DNA from 4 places in the Acidiphilium cryptum JF-5 genome. Region 3 is predicted to be linked to each of the others. Evidence: predicted binding sites of a transcription regulator. Region 3 holds the regulator's gene; each other region holds the start of a gene.
What was found. Region 3 encodes LexA, which represses DNA repair genes until DNA is damaged. Its sites were predicted from a motif close to TGTTCTANNTANGTTC; they were not measured.
Positions count from the first base shown of each region.

Region 1: the regulator LexA is predicted to act here: its motif matches at 3,373-3,388, upstream of uvrA (excinuclease ABC subunit UvrA).
Region 2: the regulator LexA is predicted to act here: its motif matches at 1,310-1,325, upstream of ACRY_RS18435 (ImuA family protein).
Region 4: the regulator LexA is predicted to act here: its motif matches at 2,591-2,606, upstream of recA (recombinase RecA).

Region 1 is NC_009484.1:2,248,570-2,253,764, reverse strand. Features, by position in the region: gene leuS (leucine--tRNA ligase) at 1-1,517, shown strand, start outside; gene lptE (LPS assembly lipoprotein LptE) at 1,501-2,019, shown strand; gene holA (DNA polymerase III subunit delta) at 2,024-3,028, shown strand; gene ACRY_RS12725 (hydantoinase/oxoprolinase family protein) at 3,032-3,265, opposite strand; gene uvrA (excinuclease ABC subunit UvrA) at 3,394-5,195, shown strand, end outside.
Region 2 is NC_009468.1:1,684-6,878, reverse strand. Features, by position in the region: gene ACRY_RS00865 (ATP-dependent helicase) at 1-1,025, opposite strand, end outside; gene ACRY_RS18435 (ImuA family protein) at 1,375-2,154, shown strand; gene ACRY_RS00855 (Y-family DNA polymerase) at 2,129-3,592, shown strand; gene ACRY_RS00850 (error-prone DNA polymerase) at 3,589-5,195, shown strand, end outside.
Region 3 is NC_009484.1:3,145,612-3,150,806, forward strand. Features, by position in the region: gene ACRY_RS16905 (hypothetical protein) at 277-723, shown strand; gene ACRY_RS16910 (CBS domain-containing protein) at 742-1,179, opposite strand; gene pdxY (pyridoxal kinase) at 1,282-2,178, opposite strand; gene ACRY_RS16920 (NADH:flavin oxidoreductase/NADH oxidase) at 2,242-3,324, shown strand; gene lexA (transcriptional repressor LexA) at 3,474-4,169, shown strand; gene ACRY_RS16930 (TerB family tellurite resistance protein) at 4,223-4,993, shown strand; gene ACRY_RS16935 (N-acetylmuramoyl-L-alanine amidase) at 4,990-5,195, shown strand, end outside.
Region 4 is NC_009484.1:1,145,182-1,150,376, forward strand. Features, by position in the region: gene ACRY_RS07615 (acyl-CoA dehydrogenase family protein) at 1-1,516, shown strand, start outside; gene ACRY_RS07620 (aldose epimerase family protein) at 1,531-2,556, shown strand; gene recA (recombinase RecA) at 2,713-3,744, shown strand; gene ACRY_RS07630 (hypothetical protein) at 4,399-4,764, opposite strand.

The DNA of each region.
Region 1 (5,195 bases), 900 kb from region 3:
TCGCCCGCAAATACGGGCTGGACGTTACCGTCGTCGTAGCACCCAAGGACGATCCGGGCCTCGCGGTGGGGGATGTCGCCTTCACCGGCGATGGCGTGATCGTCAATTCCGGCTTCCTCGACGGGCTCGACGTCGCGGCGGCGAAGTCCCGCGCCATCGCCGAGCTCGAATCGCGCGGCGCCGGCAAGGGCGTGGTCAACTGGCGCCTGCGCGACTGGGGCGTGTCGCGCCAGCGCGCCTGGGGCTGCCCGATCCCGATGATCCATTGCGAGGTCTGCGGCACCGTTCCCGTGCCGGAAAAGGACCTGCCGGTGCGGCTGCCGGACGACCTGCCGTTCGACCGGCCGGGCAACGCGCTCGACCATCACCCGAGCTGGAAGCACGTGGCCTGTCCGCAATGCGGCGCGGCCGCCCAGCGCGAGACCGACACGTTCGACACCTTCGTCGATTCCTCGTGGTATTTCGCCCGGTTCTGCGCCCCGCACGCGCCCGTGCCGGCGGACCCGGCGGCGACCTCGCACTGGATGCCGGTCGATCACTATATCGGCGGCATCGAGCACGCGATCCTGCACCTGCTGTACGCCCGCTTCTTCACCCGGGCGATGCACCGGCTCGGCCAGGTCGGCGTCGCCGAGCCCTTCGCCGGCCTGTTCACCCAGGGCATGCTCACGCATGAGAGCTACCGCACCGAGGACGGCAAGTGGCTCTACCCCGAGGAGGTGATCCGCCACGCCGATCACGCGACGACGCTGGATGGCCGCAAGGTGATCGTCGGGCCGATCGAGAAGATGTCGAAATCGAAGCGCAACACGGTCGATCCCTCGGCCGTCATCGCCCGCTTCGGCGCCGACACCGCGCGGTGGTTCGTGCTGTCGGACAATCCGCCCGAGCGCGACGTGGAATGGACCGAGGCGGGGGCGCAGGGCGCGTTCCGCTATGTCCAGCGGCTGTATCGTCTCGCCCGCAGCGTCGCCGCCGACCGGGCCGACGACGTGGCGCTGGAACGCGCCGAGGGCGAGGCCCGCAAGCTGCGGCAGGCGACGCATCGCACCATCGCCGCGGTGACCGAGGCGATCGACGGTTTCGCCTTCAACGTCGCCATCGCCCGGCTCTACGAGCTGGCGAACGCCATCGCCGAGACCGAGGGACGGGATGCGCCGGGGCTGCCGGCGGCGCGGCGGGAGGCGATGTCGGCGCTGATCCGCCTCGCCGCGCCGATCATCCCGCATGTCGCGGAAGAGGCGAACGCGCAGGTCTCGCCGGAGGCCGGGCTGGTCGTCAACCAGCCCTGGCCGGTCGCCGAGCCGGAGCTGCTCAAGCGCGATTCGGTGACGCTTGCGGTGCAGATCATGGGCAAGCTGCGCGGCACGATCGAGCTGCCGCCGGGGGCGGACGCCGAAACCGCCATCGCGGCGGCGATGGCCGAGCCGCGCATCGCGCAACTTCTGGAAGGGGCGACGATCGTCAAGCGCATCCACGTTCCCGACCGGATCGTGAACTTTGTCGTCCGTCCTTAAGATCCTGCCCCTCGCGGGCCTGCTCGCGCTCGCGGGGTGCGGGTTCCGCCCGCTTTATGGCGGCGGCCAGGCGGGAACCGCCGTCGTCTCGCAGCTCGACGAGATCGATGTCGGCCTGCTGCCGGACCGGCAGGGGCAGTTGCTGCGCCAGGCGCTCGAAGCCGAGTTGCAGCGCGCCGGCGCGCCGTCCTTCTATCGCTACCATCTCGCGGTCGACTATGGCTGGAACGTGCAGATCGTGGGCGTGCAGCCGGACAGCTCGAACACCCGAAACCGCTACATCGCCACCGCGCAATGGACGCTGACGCCCGAGGGCGACCGGAGCCGGATCATCGCCCGCGGCTCGACGCAGGCGATGGATGCGATCGACAACATCGACAACCAGAACTTCGCGGGCACCCTGGATCAGGGCGTGCTGCGCCATCGCTTCGCGAAGCGGCTCGCCCGGCAGATCACGCAGCAGCTCGCGGTCTATTTCCGCAATCACCCCGACCGGGGGTAAGCCGGTGAAGATCGACGCCCGCCACGTCGAGACATTCCTCGCCGATCCGGGCCGCGCGCGGTTCGTTCTTGTCTACGGACCCGACACCTCGCTGGTTGCCGAACGGGCGCGCCGGCTGGCGAAGCTGGTCGCGGGATCGCTCGACGATCCGTTCCGGCTCACCGAACTCGATGCCGACACCGCCGAGCGCCTGCCCGAGGAAGCCGGGGCGCAGGCCTTCGGCGGCGGCCGCCGGGTGGTGCTGCTGCGCGATGCCGGCGACCGGCAGGTGGCACCCGTCGAGGCCGCGCTGGAGGGGAAGGGCGATGCCCTCATCGTCGCCATCGGCGGTGATCTGCCGGGGCGGTCGAAACTCCGCGCCCTGGCGGAAAAGCACGCGGAGGCGGCGGCCATCGCCTGCTACCTGCCGGATGGCGCGGCCCGCGGCCCGGCGCTCGAGGCGGCGCTGCGGGCGGCCGGCGTGGGCATCGGCCGCGAGGCGCTCGCCCTCGCCGCGAGCCGGCTCGGCGGCGAGACGGGGGCGCTGCGCGACGCGGCGGAACGGCTCGCCCTCTATGCCGGGCCGAACGGCGCGGTGGATATCGAGGCGGTCGAGGCGGTGCTCGATGATCAGGGCTCGGCCTCGATGCAGGATGCGATCGATGCTGCCCTGGCCGGCGACGTGAAGGCGGCGGACCACGCGATCGGGCTGGCGCTGGAGGAAGGCGCCGCGCCGGTCGCGGTGATCCGCGTGCTGCTCGGCGAACTCGCCGGGTTGCGGCTGATGGCCGACGCGGTCGCCGGCGGCGCGAGCCCGCGCGATGCCGTTGCGGCGCGCCGGCCGCCGGTGTTCTTCAAGCGCCAGCCGGTCGTGATGAAGGCGGTGGCGCGCTGGCGGGAGCCGGCGATCATGGCGGCGATCGAACGGGGCCTGCGCGCCGAGGCGGACTGCAAGCGCACCGGGGCGGTGCCCGAGGCGATCGTGCGGCAGATGCTGCTGGGGCTCGCGCAGCGCGCCGCCCGCGCCTGAGGTTCAGGCGCCGTAGCCGCCGCCCGGCGTTTCGATACGATCGCGTCGCCGGCCGCGAGTTCGGCCTGGTCGCGAGCATCGGCACCGCAGCCCCACGCCGGCGATCTCGGTCTCGGAGGAACGGGCATAGGCGCCGTCGCAGAGCGCGACATCGGTCGAGGTTCCGCCCATGTCGTAGCCGACGATGCCGGTGAAGGTGCCACCGCGATCGATCCAGAACTGCCACGGCCCGCCCATGAACCCGCCTCTTGACGTTGCGCGCGCCTGTCCATCATGCGTCCGCCGGGCGCGCATCTGCCTCCACCCCCTTTCCAGCATGCGCGGACGGGGCCATATCGTCGCGGGGACATTTCGGGAACATGGCTATGGCAGGGTCGGGCTACATCACCGTGCGCGGCGCGCGTGAGCACAATCTGAAGAACATCGACGTCCGCATCCCGCGCGACCAGCTCACCGTGATCACCGGGCTGTCCGGCTCCGGCAAGTCCTCGCTCGCCTTCGACACGATCTATGCCGAGGGGCAGCGCCGCTATGTCGAGAGCCTGTCCGCCTATGCGCGGCAGTTCCTCGAACTGATGGGCAAGCCGGATGTGGACAGTATCGAGGGCCTCTCGCCGGCGATCTCGATCGAGCAGAAGACGACCTCGCGCAACCCGCGCTCCACGGTTGGCACCGTCACCGAAATCCACGACTACATGCGCCTGCTCTGGGCCCGCGCCGGAGTGCCCTATTCGCCGGCGACCGGCCTGCCGATCGAGGCGCAGACGGTGAGCCAGATGGTCGACCGGGTGATGGCGATGGCGCCCGGCACCCGGCTGCTGCTGCTCGCCCCGGTGGTGCGCGACCGCAAGGGCGAATACCGCAAGGAACTCGCCGAATTGCAGCGCCGCGGCTTCACCCGCGTGAAGGTGGACGGCAAGCTCTACGAGATTGCCGAGGTGCCGGCGCTCAACAAGAAGATCAAGCACGAGATCGAGGCGGTGGTGGACCGCATCGTCGTGCGCGAGGGCGCGGAACAGCGGCTTGCCGATTCCTTCGAAACCGCGCTCGCCCTCTCGGATGGCATCGCCTATGCCGAGAATGCCGACACAGGGGAGCGCACGGTGTTTTCCGCCCGCTTCGCCTGCCCGGTCTCCGGCTTCACGATCGAGGAGATCGAGCCGCGCCTGTTCAGCTTCAACTCGCCGCACGGCGCCTGCCCCGAATGCGCCGGGCTCGGCACCGAGACCGTGTTCGACCCCGCGCTGATCGTGCCCGACGAGCGCCGCTCGCTCGCCGACCAGGCCATCGCCCCCTGGGCCAACGCGCAGTCGCCCTATTACGACCAGACGCTGGCCTGCCTCGCGAAGCATTTCCGGGTGAAGCTGACCACGCCCTGGGAAGACCTGCCCGAGACGGTTCGCGAGGCGATCCTGTTCGGCGCCGGCAAGACGGAGATCGACTTTTCCTACAAGGACGGCGTGCGCGCCTATACCGTCACCCGCCCGTTCGAGGGGGTGGTGCGCAATCTCGAACGCCGGATGCGCGAGACCGACAGCGTGTGGGTGCGCGAGGAACTGGCGCGCTACCAGGCCGAGCAGCCCTGCCGGCGCTGCCAGGGCGCGCGCCTGCGCGACGAGGCGCTGGCCGTCCGGGTTGCCGGGAAAAACATCGCCGAGGCCTCGGATCTTTCGATCCGCGAGGCGCGCGACTGGTTCGCCACCGTGCTCGACACGCTGACCCCGCAGCGCCAGGACATCGCCCGCCGCATCCTCCGCGAGATCAACGAGCGGCTGCAATTCCTCGTCGATGTCGGGCTCGACTATCTCTCGCTCGCCCGCAGCTCGGCCACGCTGTCGGGCGGGGAAAGCCAGCGCATCCGCCTCGCCAGCCAGATCGGCTCCGGCCTGACGGGCGTGCTCTACGTTCTCGACGAACCCTCGATCGGCCTGCATCAACGTGATAACGAACGGTTATTGGGCACGCTGCGCCGGCTGCGCGATCTCGGCAACACGGTGCTGGTCGTCGAGCATGACGAGGATGCGATCCGCAGCGCCGACCACGTGATCGATATCGGCCCGCGCGCCGGCGTGCATGGCGGCGAGCTGGTCGCCGAGGGCACCGTCGCGGACATCGCCGCCAATCCGCGCTCGCTCACCGGCGACTATCTCTCCGGGCGACGTTCCAT
Region 2 (5,195 bases), on a different replicon from region 3:
GGTAGCGTTTCAGTCGTGCGATTGCTCCAAAGGTTTTTCGTGAACCTCTCCTTGGCAAGGCCGATAACCCCGTTTGCCGCGGCAAGGATCGCGGTGGTGGACCGGTAATTCTGTTCCAGCGTGATGATATCAGCCGCCGGGCTGAACGCTCCAGGAAAATCGAGAATGTTGCGCACGGTGGCACCACGGAACGCGTAGATCGATTGTGCGTCGTCGCCTACCACAGTCAGACCGCGACCGCCGGGTTTCAGCGCGAGCAGAATGGAAGATTGCAGCCTGTTGGTGTCCTGATACTCGTCGACCAGGACGTGATCGAAACGCCCGCCGATATCTTCGGCTAAAGCTGGTTCGCTGACCATCTGCGCCCAGTAGAGCAACAGGTCATCGTAATCGAGCACGTTCTGCCGCTGTTTCGCTTCGACGTAAGCACCGAACAGATGTTGCAGTTCGGCCTCCCATGACGAACACCATGGAAAAGTCGTGGGCAGAATATCATCGAGGGACAATTCGGTGTTCACGCAGCGGGAATAGATCGAAAGGCATGTGCTTTTGGTCGGGAACCGTCGTTCAGTCGTCGAGAAACCCAGTTCGTGCCGGACAAGGTTCATCAGATCGGCGGAATCTTCCCGGTCATGGATCGTGAATGCCGGATCCAATCCGATCTGTTCGGCATAGTCCCGCAGCAGCCGAGCCCCGATGCCGTGGAAGGTGCCCGCCCAGGTTAGAGCATCGGTCATTGCCCCTGTCTTCCCGCCCATAGCCTGAACCGAGATGCGTTCAGCGCGGCGGATCATCTCGGCAGCGGCTCGGCGTGAGAAACTCATCAACAGGATGCGGCGAGGATCGACGCCGTTGACGATCAGATGGGCTACCCGATGAGCCAGCGTGCTGGTCTTGCCGGATCCTGCCCCGGCGATCACCAGCAGCGGCGCGCCGATATGCGTTGTCGTGGCGGAATCGATGCCGTGGACGACCGCGCTTCGTTGCTCGACGTTGAGTTTGTCCAGATAGGTCGCGGTGGTCACTTTCGGTCCCTTCACCGTGTTGGAACCGACTATCCGATTTTCCTGTTTTGTTCGCAACTGTTAACCCGTAGACCGGATTGCCCAAGGAGCATGGGCGGGCGCACACCGTTGGTCTCACAAAAAATTTGATAGGTCGGCTCAGTACAGGCGCGCGGCCATTGAACGGTTCATTGTCAGCGAGATGCACGCGCGATCTCATTGTATGACTCGGGGCGCTCCCGCCCGGCATCCTGCATCATAGCGCTGGCGCCCGTTTTCCTGGGTTGACTCTCAGCGAACGATAAGAACAAATAGCGAACATAATCATCTCCCTGAAAGGCTGATCCAGGAAGTGCAACCGACGCCCGCCATGAATGCGTTACGAGAGAAAATCCGGCGGATCGAAGCCGGCAAGAAGCGCACGGCGGCTATTCTGCCGTTCGGGGTGGATGAACTCGACGCGCGGCTGCCCGGTGGCGGGCTAGCCTCGGGGGCACTGCATGAGGTCGCGGGCGGCGGCAACGGGGCGATCGATGGCGCGGCGGCAGCGTTGTTTGCAGCCGGAATCATGGCGAGGACCAGAGGACCGGTGTTGTGGTGCCTGACGCGCCCGGATCTGTTCGCACCCGCCATCGCCCAGGCCGGTCTGTCGGCCGACCGGGTGATCTATGTCGAGGCAGGCGATGAAACATCGGTGCTGACCTGTTTCGAGGAGGGTTTGCGCCATGGTGGGCTGGGCGGCGTGGTCGCTGAGCTTGGCCGGCTTTCGATGACCCATTCACGGCGATTGCAATTGGCTGCGGAAAGTTCCGGCACACCGGGGATCGCGCTGCGACGCTGGCGACGCCAGGCCGATGCCAGTGATTTCGGGCAACCGACCGCCGCAACCACGCGATGGCGGGTGAGCGTCCTGCCCTCGGCGCCGCTACCGGTGCCGGGGATCGGGCGGGCGCGCTGGCATGTCGAGTTGATCCGGTGCCGGGCCGGCGAGAGTGCCGATTTTGAAGTGGAGGCATGCGATGCCCAGGGTCGTCTCGCTGTTTCTGCCGAACTGGCCGATCGATCGATACAATCGGGACCGGCGCGCCTCGGCTCAGCGGCCTGGGCAGCCGGTGTCGGGGCTCGTGGATACCGCACCACCGTCACCTGAGACACCACTGATCCTCGCCGATCGGGACGGCAATCGACGGATCGTTTTCGCAGCCAATGGTGTGGCGCAAGATCTTGGCCTGCGGATCGGCATGGCGGTGGCCCAGGCGCAGGCCCTGATTCCCGGCTTGACGATCAGGGACGCGGAACCGCTGGCGGATGTGGCAGGGCTCGAGCGCCTGGCGCTATGGGCGCTGCACCGCTACGCGCCGATTGTTGCGGCCGATCCGCCGGACGGGCTGGTCATCGATGCGACTGGGGCGGCCCACCTGCGGGGTGGCGAGGCACAGATGCTGCGGGACATGATCGCCCGCTTGGCCGCTGCCGGAGTGACCGCTCGCGCTGCGATGGCGGATAGCTGGGGGGCGGCGCATGCGCTGGCGCGGTTTCTCGCGAACCCGGTGTTCGTCGCGCTGGCAGACCAGTCGCGCGACATCCTGCTCACACTACCAATTGCCGCCTTGCGCTTGCCGACGGAGATGATCACCGGTTTGCGCCGGCTGGGGTTTGAACGGATCGGCGATCTGGCCGATCAACCGCGCGCACCGCTCGCCCTGCGGTTCGGTCCGCAACTGCACCGCAGGCTGGATCAGGCGTTGGGCACTTTGGCCGAGGCGATTGAAGCGGCGCGGTCACCGGATCTGATTGAGGTGCGACAAAATTTCGCCGAACCGATCGGTGCCGCGGAGACCATCGCCCGCTATACCGGGATTCTGGTCACCGAACTTTGCACCATGCTTGAGGCCAAAGGGCTCGGCGCGCGACAACTCGATCTTGTGTTTCATCGGGTCGATGCGCACTCCGAGGCGATCCGCGTCGGCACCGCTTTGCCGGCGCGAAACGCCAAACGCTTGACCCGACTGCTATGCGACAAAATCGAGACGATCGATCCCGGCTTTGGTATCGAGATCATGGCGCTCTGCGCCGCACGGTCCGAACCGTTCGGGCCGAAGCAGTTGACATCGCTGCTCGCGGATGAACCGGAGACCGACATCTCGGATCTGATCGATACCATCGCCAATCGGGTCGGCGGCGACCGGCTGTATCGGTTTGCGCCGGTGGCGAGCGATGTGCCTGAACGATCCTTGAGCCGGATCGCGGCGACCGCGCCGCCGACCAAAATGAACTGGCCGGATCATTGGCCCCGGCCGACGCGCCTGCTGCCAAACCCCGAACCGATCGAGACCGTTGCATTGCTTCCCGACCATCCGCCGGTCAACTTCACGTGGCGCGGCATCCGCCGGCGCGTCAAACGCGCGGACGGACCTGAGCGGGTATTTGGCGAATGGTGGAAACGCGACGCCGAGTTGATCGCAGTGCGGGATTATTTCCGGATCGAGGATGACGCCGGCGAGCGATTCTGGGTGTTCCGGGCGGGGGATGGCGAGGATAACGCCACCGGCTCGCATCGCTGGTTCCTGCACGGGATATTCGGATGAGCACCGATACCGCCTATGTCGAGCTGCACTGCACCTCGCATTTCAGTTTTCTGCGTGGTGCCAGCTCCTGCGACGAGTTATTCGCCCAAGCGGCCCATCTCGGCCTCGAAGCATTGGCCATTACCGATCGCAATACCCTCGCCGGGATCGTGCGCGCCCATGTCGCGGCCAAGGCGAACGACATGCGTCTGATCGTCGGCTGCCGGCTCGACCTGACCGATGGCACGGCGCTGCTGGTCTATCCGACTGACCGCCCGGCCTATGCCCGGCTGTCCCGCCTGCTGTCTTTGGGTAAGCAACGGGGCGGCAAGGCCCAATGCCGTCTCGATTGGTCCGATCTGGTGGCCTATGCCGAGGGTCTGATCGGGGTGCTCGTGCCTGGGGAGGCCGATGACGCCTGCGTGCGCAATCTCCGCCGCCTGGCCCAGTCATTCGGCGATCGCGCCTATCTGGCGCTGACCTTGCGACGCCGGCCCAACGATGCACTGCGGCTATTCGAGCTGTCGAACCTGGCCGCGCGCGCAAAGGTGCCGACCGTGGTGACCAACGACGTGCTGTTCCACGCCAGGGACCGCCGCATTCTGCAGGATGTCGTTACCTGCATCCGTCACGGCTGCACGATAGACGACGCCGGGTTTCGGCGGGAACGCCATGCCGATCGCTATCTGAAACCGCCGGCCGAGATGCACCGGCTCTTCAGCCGTTATCCTGAGGCGCTGGCCCGAACCCAGGAGATTGCGGATCGGTGCCTGTTTTCGCTCGACGAACTCCGATACCAATATCCCGATGAAAACGTGCTCCCCGGTCTCACCACGCAGGAAGCCTTGACACAATTGACCTGGGAAGGTGCCGCGCAACGCTATCCTGCCGGGGTGCCAGCCGAGGTCGTCACCATCCTCAGGCATGAACTCCGCCTGATCGAGACGCTCGACTACGCGCCGTATTTTCTGACGGTGAATTCCATCGTCCGCTTCGCCCGCAGCCAAGGCATTCTCTGCCAGGGACGCGGCTCGGCGGCCAATAGCGCGGTCTGCTTTGTGCTGGGCATCACCTCGATCGATCCGGAGCGCAACGATCTGCTGTTTGAACGATTCATCTCCGAGGAACGGCGCGAACCACCGGATATCGATGTCGATTTCGAACATGAACGCCGAGAGATCGTCATGCAATGGGTGTTTGACACCTATGGCCGCGATCACGCCGCCCTCTGCTCCACCGTGATCCGCTACCGGACCAAAGGGGCGCTGCGCGACGTCGGCAAGGCGCTCGGCCTGCCGGAAGATCTGATCACGGCGCTGAATGCCCAGGTCTGGGGCTGGTCGGAAGGCGGGATCGAACCCAAACACGCCGCGGAACTGCACCTCAACCTCGAAGACCGCCGCCTGAAACTGGCGATCGATCTGGCGCGGGAGTTGATCGGCACGCCGCGTCACCTATCGCAGCATCCCGGCGGTTTCGTGCTTACCCGCGATCGGCTCGATGAGCTGGTGCCGATCGAACCTGCCGCAATGGACAACCGCCAGATCATCGAGTGGGACAAGGACGACATCGATGCCCTGAAATTCATGAAGGTCGATTGCCTGGCTCTGGGCATGCTCTCCTG
Region 3 (5,195 bases):
CCGATGCGGCTGATCCGTGTGACATCGGGCAGTTAGCAGGAATTGTGCCAAAACCTCGGGCGCTGGCCGGGCCGTCAGGCAGGATCGGGGATGAACTTCCATAAGCACGTCATTCCGGCACATGGCCGGTGGCGATCGCCCTTCGTGACCTCGTTGCAGCCTGTCCTGGATTACGCCGAAATCATCGTCCGGACTCGGCCCGAACCTTGTTTCGCCACGATTCCGCGCTGTAGGGTCCGACAGCCGGAAACGCTCCGGCGCGGGAAGGAGCATTCAATGACGGATTGGAAGCGCAGGCGGCGGCAAGCGACCACGCTGGGGCTGATTGCGGCAATGACGGTGACGCTGGCCGGGTGCGGCGCGGATGCCGGCAATCGCATGAGCGGCGGGGCTGCCGGCGGGGCCGCCACGGGCGCGACCTTCGGCCTGATCGGCGGGCCGATCGGCGTTCTCGTCGGCGGTGCCGTTGGAGGCGGCATTGGCGCTCTCACCGCCGCGAACACGACGCCGAAGCAGGTGAATCTCGGCAATCCGCCCTGGGCCGGCGGCGCGGCGGCGCCGGCCACGAACGAAGCCGGGCCAGGGCCGGCCAATGCGGCACCGCAGCAACTGGCGCCGGCGCCGATGTCTTCCTCTCGTGGCTACACGAGCGGTACGGGAAGCGATACCGGCTATGGCGGGAACAGCAGCGTTCAGGCGCAGCCGCTCGCCCCGCCGGGCTGACCTCGCGCGGCAGCGCGGTCAGGCGCTGCCGTTGACGTATTCCCGCAGGCTGCGCACTTCGTGCGTCTGCGTCTCGATCAGCGACTTCACCACGTCGCCGATACTGACGACACCGACCAGCTTGCCCCCGTCGACGATGGGCAGATGGCGGAAACGCCCGTCGGTCATCAGGTTTTCCGCCTCGAAAACCGTGGTCGACGGCGTCGCCGTGGTGGGGGCGCGGGTCATCAGCTGGCTCGCCTCCATCTCCAGCGTCGCGGCGCCGTTCGCCGCCAGGCTTCTGACCACGTCGCGCTCCGAGAGAATCCCGAGCAGGTCGCTGTTCGGCGACTGCACGACCACAGCGCCGATGCGCTTCTCCGCCAGCACGACGACCACCTCGCGGATACGCGCCTCAGGCGGCACCGAGATCAGCGCGGTGGGTTTCCGTTTCAGTATCGCAGCCATCGTTGTCATCGCAAACCTCCCGAGGACGCCCTCGCCGCACGACGGCGCGGCGGACAGGCTCATTCCAGACCAGACTATGTCGGCGGTTTCGCCCAGATCAACACAAATGGTTCATCTCGCCGGATTTTCATCATCCCGTGCGGCGCGTCCGGCCGCAACCCACGCCTCCTGAGCCGCGACGATGGCGAGTTCGTCCGTTCCGAGGGCGGCGGTGATGCGGAGCAGTTCCGTCGTTGCTGCCGCAGCGGCGGTCAGGGCCGCGTCAAGCCGACGCGACGGCAGGTAATGGGCCATGAACAGGGCGGCGAAGGCATCGCCCGCGCCGGAGAACCGCCCGGCGAGGCGGGGCACGGAGATCTGCCGGCGCCCATCCGGGTCGATGGCGAGGATGTCGAGCATGCCGGGCGCCGTATCCGCGCCGGCGAAACCGGTCAGGACGACCAGCCTCGTGCCAAGCGCCTCCATGGCGGCGAAGGCGCTGGACCGGTCCGTGGGGGTGGTGCCGGCAAGAATGCCGAGCTCGAAGGCGTTCGGCAGCGCGATATCGGCGCGCGGCACCAGGGTTTCGCGGATCGCGGCGATCAGCGGCGGCGGCACGTAGGCGCGCCCGTCATCGCCGATGACCGGATCGCAGACATAGAGCGCCGCCGGATTCGCCGCCCGCGCCCGGCTGACGGCCTCGCCCACCACGGGAACCGCGGCCGCGGCGCCGAGATATCCGGACAGCACCGCCTCGCACCGCGCGAAGGCGCCGCGCGCGGCGAGCCCATCCAGCAGGGCGGCAAGCCGCGCCGGCTTCACCGGGCCACCCTCGGCGCCGCCATGGCCGGGATGATGCGACAGCAGGACCGTCGGCAGCGGCCAGACCTCGTGGCCATGCCGCGCCAGGATGAAGGCCGCGCCGGCATTGCCGACCGCGCCGTTGAGCACCTGTGACTGGATCGAGAGAATCGCCATGGCCCGGTTTGGCGGCAGGGCGCGCGGCCTGGCAAGGGCCGGCGGTTGCATGCCCGCCTTCCCTGCGCCATCTCACCGGGCAAACGTCTTCATTCATTGTCGAAAGGTCTTGCCGTGGCGCGCATTCCCAAGCTTTTTCAGCCGGTCAGCTTCCGCAGCGTCGAGGCGCGCAACCGCATCGTTGTCTCGCCGATGTGCCAGTACAGCGCGATCGACGGCCTCGGGCAGGACTGGCACATCCAGAATCTCGGCGCCAAGGCGATGGGCGGCGCCGGCATCGTCTTCACCGAGGCGACGCATGTCTCGCCCGCGGCGCGGATCACCGCCCATTGCCTCGGCCTCTGGAATGACGGGCACGAGGCTTTCATGAAGCGCCTCGTCGCGCTGATCGAATACGGCGGCGCGGTGCCGGCGATCCAGATCGCCCATGCCGGCCGCAAGGCAAGCCAGACCCAGCCCTGGAAGGGCGACGGGTTCGTGGCGCCCGATGCGGCGGATGGCTGGCTGCCGGTGGCGCCGAGTCCGCTGCCCTTCGCGCCTGATCGCCCCGCTCCGCACGAACTCACCGCCGGCGAGATCGCCGCCATCGTGGGCGATTTCGCCGCGACCACGGCCCGCGCCCGCCGCGCCGGGTTCCGCATCGTCGAGCTTCACGCGGCGCATGGCTATCTGCTGCACCAGTTCCTCTCGCCGGTCAGCAACCATCGCACCGACGCCTATGGCGGCGATCTCGCCAACCGCGCGCGGATCGTGATGGAGGCGATCGACGCGATGCGGGCGGAATGGCCGGACGACCTGCCCTTCTTCGTGCGCCTGTCCTGCACCGACTGGATCGAGGGCGGTTTCGACGCCGACCAGGCGGTGACGCTGTGCCGCTGGCTCGCCGCCCGCGGCGATGTCGACCTGATCGACAGTTCGACCGGCGGAATTTCGCCGCAGCAGAGGATTCCCTCGATCCACCCCGGCTACCAGGTGCCGTTCGCCGAGCGCATCCGCCGCGAGGCCGGGATCGCGACCGGCGCGGTCGGCATGATCCGCGAGCCCGAGCTTGCGGCCGAGATCGTCGCCAACGAGCGGGCGGATCTCGTCTTCCTCGCCCGTGCCCTGCTGGCCGACCCGGCATGGCCGATCCGCGCGGCGCAGCATTTCGGCCTGCCGGTTGATCTCGTGCCGCAATATCAGCGGGCTCTCGTCTGACCTTCGGCCGGGTCGCGCCAGCGTCACGAAGGTCTTGACGCGGCGCGAATCGGCCCTTTAAGAACAGATGTTAGCGTTTTGTTCCCAAAAGCGTCCTGTCGGCCCCGGCCATTGCGGCGCATTCGGGGCAAGAAGCCGGAGAATGCCCGATGCTCACCCGCAAGCAACACGAACTGCTGGTCTATATCGATCAGCATCTGCGCCGGACGGGCTGCTCCCCGAGTTTCGAGGAGATGAAGGAGGCGCTCGACCTCAAGTCGAAATCGGGCATTCACCGGCTGATCGGCGCGCTGGAGGAACGCGGGTTCCTGCGCCGGCACAAACACCGCGCGCGGGCGCTGGAAGTGCTGCGCCTGCCCTCGGATGCCGCGGCGGACCGGCCGGATACGGGCTTCGCGCCCAATGTGATCCGGGGCGATTTCACCGCCCGCCTGCAGGGCGCGCGCGCGGCCGATCCGGCGGCGGCCATCACCCTGCCGCTCTACGGGCGGATCGCCGCCGGCCAGCCGATCGAGGCGCTGCGCGAGCACCAGGCCGAAATCGAGATTCCCGCCTCGCTCGTGGGTCCGGGCGAGCACTACGCGCTCGAGGTGGCCGGCGATTCGATGGTTGATGCCGGGATCCTCGATGGCGACACCGCCATCATCCGCCGGGGCGAGACCGCCGAGACGGGGCAGATCGTCGTGGCGCTGATCGACGATGTCGAGGTGACGCTCAAGCGGCTGCGCCGGCGCGGCAACTCGACGGCGCTGGAGCCGGCCAACCCGCGCTACGAGATCCGCATCTTCCCGGCCGAGCGGGTGAAGGTCCAGGGGCGGCTGGTCGCGCTGTTCCGGCGCTACTGAGCCGGCTCCACCCCCCCTTTGACCCGCCGGCCAACCGGGCCGATATTGCGCGCATGAGCGTGTGGGGGAAGATCATCGGCGGCGTCGCGGGGTTCGCCGTCGGCGGGCCGTTCGGCGCCGTGGCCGGCGCAGCGCTGGGCCATGCCGCCGATACCGGCGATCTCGGCTCGCTCGGCGCCCGGCTCGGCCGCGCCCTGCCGCTCGACTCCGCCCGCTTTGCCGCCCTGCTCGGCCGGCGCGAACAGGTGTTCGCCATCGGCGCCACCGTTCTCGCCGCCAAGCTCGCGAAATGCGACGGGCCGGTGGTCCGCGCCGAGATCGACGCGTTCAAACGGCAGTTCCGCATCGAGGATGCGGCGATCCCGACGATCGGGCACCTGTTCGACCAGGCGCGCGAGGATGCGTCCGGCTTCGAGCCCTATGCGCGCCAGCTCGGCGAGAGCTTCGCCGACAACCGCCTTGCCCTCGAGCAAGTGCTCGGCGCTCTGTTCGCCATCGCCCGGGCGGACGGGCCGGTGAACGCGCGCGAAGCCGACATGCTGGCGCGGATCGGCGCGCTGTTCGGCCTGGGCGAGGCGGCCCGCGCCCGGGCGGCGAACCCTTCGGGCGGCAATCTCGGTGAGGATCCGTATCAGGTGCTGGGCATCGCCCGCACATCCAGCACCGAGGCGATCCGCGCCCACTGGAAGGCCCTGATGCGCGAGAACCATCCGGACCAGCTTGCCGCGCGCGGCGTGCCGGCGGAGTTCATCGCCCGCGCGACCGAACGCGTCGCCCGGATCAACGCCGCCTGGGACGCCATCAAGCGCGAGCGCGGCGCGTGATCTCGCCCAACCGGGACGCGCGGCCGGCGGGAATGCCGGTCGATCACCTGGTGCTCCACTATACCGGCATGCGCAGCGCGGCGGCCGCGATCGAACGGCTCTGCGACCCGGCGGCGAAGGTTTCGGCGCACTATGTCGTCGACGAGGCGGGCGGCCTTCACGCGCTGGTCCCCGAGCGGGACCGCGCCTGGCATGCCGGGAT
Region 4 (5,195 bases), 1.4 Mb from region 3:
CGCGGTCGGCGCCCGGATCGGCTCGCCCGAACTGCGCGCCCTGGCGCGGGAGGCGAATCGCAACCCGCCCGAACTCGCCGCCTTCGACCGCTTCGGCCACCGCATCGACGAGGTCGCCTTCCACCCCGCCTGGCACCGCCTGATGGGCATGATCCGCGCCGACCGCTTCCACAGCCTGGCCTGGACCGAACCCCGCCCCGGCGCCCATGTCGCCCGCGCCGCCGTGGCCTATCTCTGGGGCCAGGGCGAGCCCGGCGTCTGCTGCCCCGCGGCGATGACCTTCGCCGCCACCGCCGCCCTCGCCCACGCGCCCGACCTGCTCGCCCGCTTCCGCGACCGGATTCTCGCGCCCGGCTACGACCCGCGCCCGCTGCCGCCGGCCGAGAAATCCGCCCTCGGCGTGGCGATGGCAATGACCGAGAAACAGGGCGGCTCGGATCTGCGCCAGACCCGCACCACCGCGACCCACGCGGGCGATTCGTGGCGCCTGACCGGCCACAAATGGTTCTTCTCGGTCCCCACCAGCGACCTCTTCCTCACCCTCGCCCGCACCGGCGAGACGATCTCCTGCTTCCTCGCCCAGGGCTGGCGCGACGACGGCAGCCGCAACGCGGTGCGCATACAGCGCCTGAAGGACAAGCTCGGCAACCGCTCCAACGCCTCCTCCGAGGTCGAGTTCGACGGGCTGGAGGCGGTCATGGTCGGCGCCGAGGGCCGCGGCATCGCCACCATCATCGAGATGGCGCATCTCACCCGCCTCGAATGCGCGCTCGGCGCCGCCGCGCTGATGCGCCAGGCCACCTCCCTCGCCCTGCACCACGCCGCCCATCGCCGCGCCTTCCAGCGCGCCCTGATCGACCAGCCGCTGATGCGCGCCGTCCTCGCCGACATGGCGCTGGAGGCCGAGGCGGCGCTCTGGCTCGCCCTGCGCGCCGCCGCCGCGACCGATGCCGCCGCCCATAACCCGGCCGAAGCCGCCCTCGCCCGGATCATCGTCCCGGTCGCGAAATACTGGACCTGCAAGCGCGCCCCCGCCCTGCTCGCCGAGGCGCTGGAATGCCACGGCGGCAACGGCTTCGTCGAGGAACACCCGATCGCCCGGCTCTACCGCGAGGCCCCGCTGAACGGCGTCTGGGAAGGGGCGGGCAACGTCATCTGCCTCGACGTGCTGCGCGCGCTGACCCGCACGCCCGAGGCCGCCGCCGCCCTCGCCGCCGAACTCGCCCCCGCCCGCGGCGCGGACACCGCGCTCGATGCGCTGATCGCCGGCGTCGAGGCGATGCTCGAACGCCCCGAATCGGCCGAGCCCGTCGCCCGCCGCCTCGTCGAGCATCTCGCCCTCGCCCTCTCGGCCGCGCTGCTGCTCCGCCACGCCCCCGCCGCCGTCGCCGAGCGCTTCATCGCCGCGCGCATCGTCCACCCCGCGCTGGCCTTCGGCGCCGCCGGCGCCACCGGCGGCGACGCCGATCTCCTCGCCCGCGCCGCCGTCATCCCGGACGCCTGCCCAAACGCCTGAAGGACCGACCGCCCATGCCCGAACCCGTCATCGCCCCCTACGGCACCACGCGCGCCGGCGCGAAGGTGCGGCGGATCACCCTCGCGAACGCGGCCGGCATGTCGGTCAGCCTGCTCGACTATGGCGGCATCGTCGACGAACTCCTCGCCCCCGACCGCCGCGGCCGCCTCGCCAATGTTGTGCTGAGCTGCCCCACCCTCGCCGACTACGAGACGAAAAGCCCCTATTTCGGCGCGCTCGTCGGCCGCTACGCCAACCGCATCGCCGGCGCCGCCTTCACCCTCGACGGCGTCCGCCACACCCTGCCGGCCAACGAGGGCGCCAACACCCTGCATGGCGGCCCGGCCGACGGCCCCGCGCCCAATTTCAGCCACCGCGTGTGGGACATCGTCGCCGCCACCGGCAGCGCCCTCACCCTCCGCCTGCACAGTCCGGACGGCGAGAACGGCTTCCCCGGCGACCTCACCGTCTACGTCACCTACACGCTGACGCCGGACAACACGCTCCGCCTCGACTATGCCGCCCGCGTCGCCGGCCGCGCCACGGTGCTCAACCTGACCAACCACGCCTATTTCAACCTCGCCGGCGGCGGCACGGCGCTCGACCACGAAATCGCCGTCGCCGCCGCGCGCTACCTCCCGCCCGATGCGGCGAACATCCCGACCGGCGCCATCGCCCCCGTCGCCGGCACCTGGCTCGACCTCACCTGCCAGCAGCGAATCGGCCCCGCCCGCGCCGGCCTCGACCACTGCTTCGTGCTCGACAAGCCCGAGGGCGTCATCGGCCCCGCCGCCCTCCTGCGCGACCCCGCCTCCGGCCGCGTCCTCGCCGTCGAGACCACCGAGCCCGCCGTGCAGGTCTACGCCGCCGGCAAGCTCGACCTGCCGCCCTACGGCCCCGGCGACGGAATCGCCCTCGAAACCCAGCATTTCCCCGATTCGCCGAACCGCCCCGCCTTTCCCTCCACCAGGCTCGACCCCGGCGAGGCCTTCCGCTCCAGCACCGTCTGGCGCTTCACCACCGACCAGACGAGAACATGACGAGAACAAATGGTTAATAAATTCTTACCAAACGTGTTGCCGATATGTTCTCTTCATGCAAAACTCATCCTCGACGGGCAACCCGGCGCCCGCTAGACTAATTTCGCGCTCCGGTTGCATCACGCCGGCCCGCCCAACACGCTTCAGGAGTTACCGATGGAAAAGAACAAGGCACTCGACGCCGCCCTGGCCCAGATCGAGCGCGCCTTCGGCAAGGGCTCGATCATGCGCATGGGCTCGCGCAGCGAATCCGAGGCGATCGACGTCATTTCCACCGGCTCGCTCGGGCTCGACCTCGCCCTCGGCATCGGCGGCCTGCCCCGCGGCCGCGTGATCGAGATCTACGGCCCCGAATCCTCGGGCAAGACCACCCTCGCCCTGCACGCCGTGGCCGAGGCGCAGAAGCGCGGCGGCACCTGCGCCTTCGTCGACGCCGAGCACGCGCTCGACCCGATCTACGCCCGCAAGCTCGGCGTCGATGTCGACAACCTGCTGATCTCCCAGCCCGACACCGGCGAACAGGCGCTCGAAATCGCCGACACCCTGGTCCGCTCCGGCGCGATCGACGTCCTCGTGGTCGACTCCGTCGCCGCCCTCGTCCCCCGCGCCGAGCTCGAGGGCGAGATGGGCGACAGCCATGTCGGCCTGCACGCCCGCCTGATGAGCCAGGCGCTGCGCAAGCTCACCGGCTCGATCTCGCGCTCGAAAACCCTGGTGATCTTCCTCAACCAGATCCGCCTCAAGATCGGCGTCATGTTCGGCAACCCCGAAACCACCACCGGCGGCAACGCGCTGAAATTCTACGCCTCCATCCGCATGGACATCCGCCGCATCGGCTCGATCAAGGACCGCGAGGAAGTCACCGGCAACCAGACCCGCGTGAAGGTGGTCAAGAACAAGCTCGCCCCGCCCTTCCGCCAGGTCGAGTTCGACATCATGTACGGCGAGGGCATCTCCAAGGTCGGCGAACTGCTCGATCTCGGGGTAAAGGCCGGCATCGTCGAGAAATCCGGCGCCTGGTTCTCCTGCGACAGCCAGCGCATCGGCCAGGGCCGCGAGAACGCGAAACAGTTCCTCCGCGACAACCCCGACGTCGCCGCCTCCATCGAACAACGCATCCGCGCCCAGGCCAACCTCGTCGAAGCCGCCATGATCACCGACGAAACCGAAACCGAAGCCGCCGACTGATTTGCTCCTGCCCCGGCGGCGCCCCAGCGCCGCCGTCTCTTCTTCGATTGACCCCATCGGTATGACGGCTATGGGGGGGGGGGGCGAGGAAAGCCGCCGTACAGAACGGACCGACTGCGCGGCGGCTGTGCGCCCATCCGGGGCACTCCGCTTTGTTGGCCACGCCCGGGGAAGCCGACATTGCGGAAGCAGACCGCCCGAGCAAGATCGGGGGATAGCTGCCTGTCTGCTTAGGAACGAGCTGGCTGGTAAGGCAGACCCATAGCCAAAGCTTGGAGTGTCGCACAAATCCTAAGTTGCGCGACAAATACAAGACATCCTCTAGCAGCGGGCCTACGCCACGGCGCGGTGCTCATCGTGAAAAAACAAAGAGTTACGGTTGCTGTTAACAGGACCATGACACCGCTCCAACAGCACCCGGCTCCAGACTTTCCACGACAATCGCCCGCCTCTCGGCCATCGGCCATCGGCCATCGTTGCCGCAATCTAACTCAATTCTTCCTTCATCATGCCGATCAAAATTGGCGACGTCGCAAATCTCTGGGTCATGCCCAGAAATTCCTCGCTACCCACGACAAAATCACCACACTGTTCCGCCCAAAACGCCGCCACCTCTCCGTCCGATCATTCTGCTACGCCAAAACCCAATGAACTTCAGTCCAGCGAAATCTTATTCGCTTTGCCGACAGTGTTCCAACTACTGTCCTTCCATTGAAGTTCATAGGTCTGGGCGCCGATGTGGTACCCAATGCCGATGATCTTCGCGACGTTACCAGGTCGTGCGATGTAGAATAATGTCACTCCCGAGCCAGCCCCTGCGCCCATTGAGACATGACGCATCGGTTGACCGTCAAAGGAGTACCGGACGTTGCCTCCGCCCGGTCCGCCCATGTCTGACATCACGCCCGATACGCAGGTTTTCATGTTGTTCCTGATGTTGTTGCCGCGGCCATCCTTAGCGATCAGCCAGGCTACAGCTTGATCCTGGGTCATGTTGCCGAAGGTCGGCTTGCCACCCACTTTTCCAGTTTCCCCGACAATAAACATTTTGTATGGCCCCTTATTCAAAACACTATGTTAGCTGGGATATTGGCCGAATTCAACTGTCAATCTATGGCATCCTTTTAGTCAGCCCGCGCCAAAGACGGGTGATTTGTGCTGATCAAAATATGACACTTGGTACCCGCTAAGCTATGGCCGATCTCGACGACTTCTCCCCCCCCCCATATACGGTTACTGGCTGCCGCATAACTTGTAAATTATACGACAATCGTCCTTCTTTGCAGGTATATGACGTTCTCATGTCGCATATTTTTGTCGCTTGATACGATCTCTTGCGACAGAAATGCGCGACGGTCAGCAATGACGGCTATTGAGCTCTGTTGAAGTCAGGGCGTGCGTCTGGCTTGGGTCACCCCCACCGCCGCAAAAATCCTTGCCCACCCCCGCCC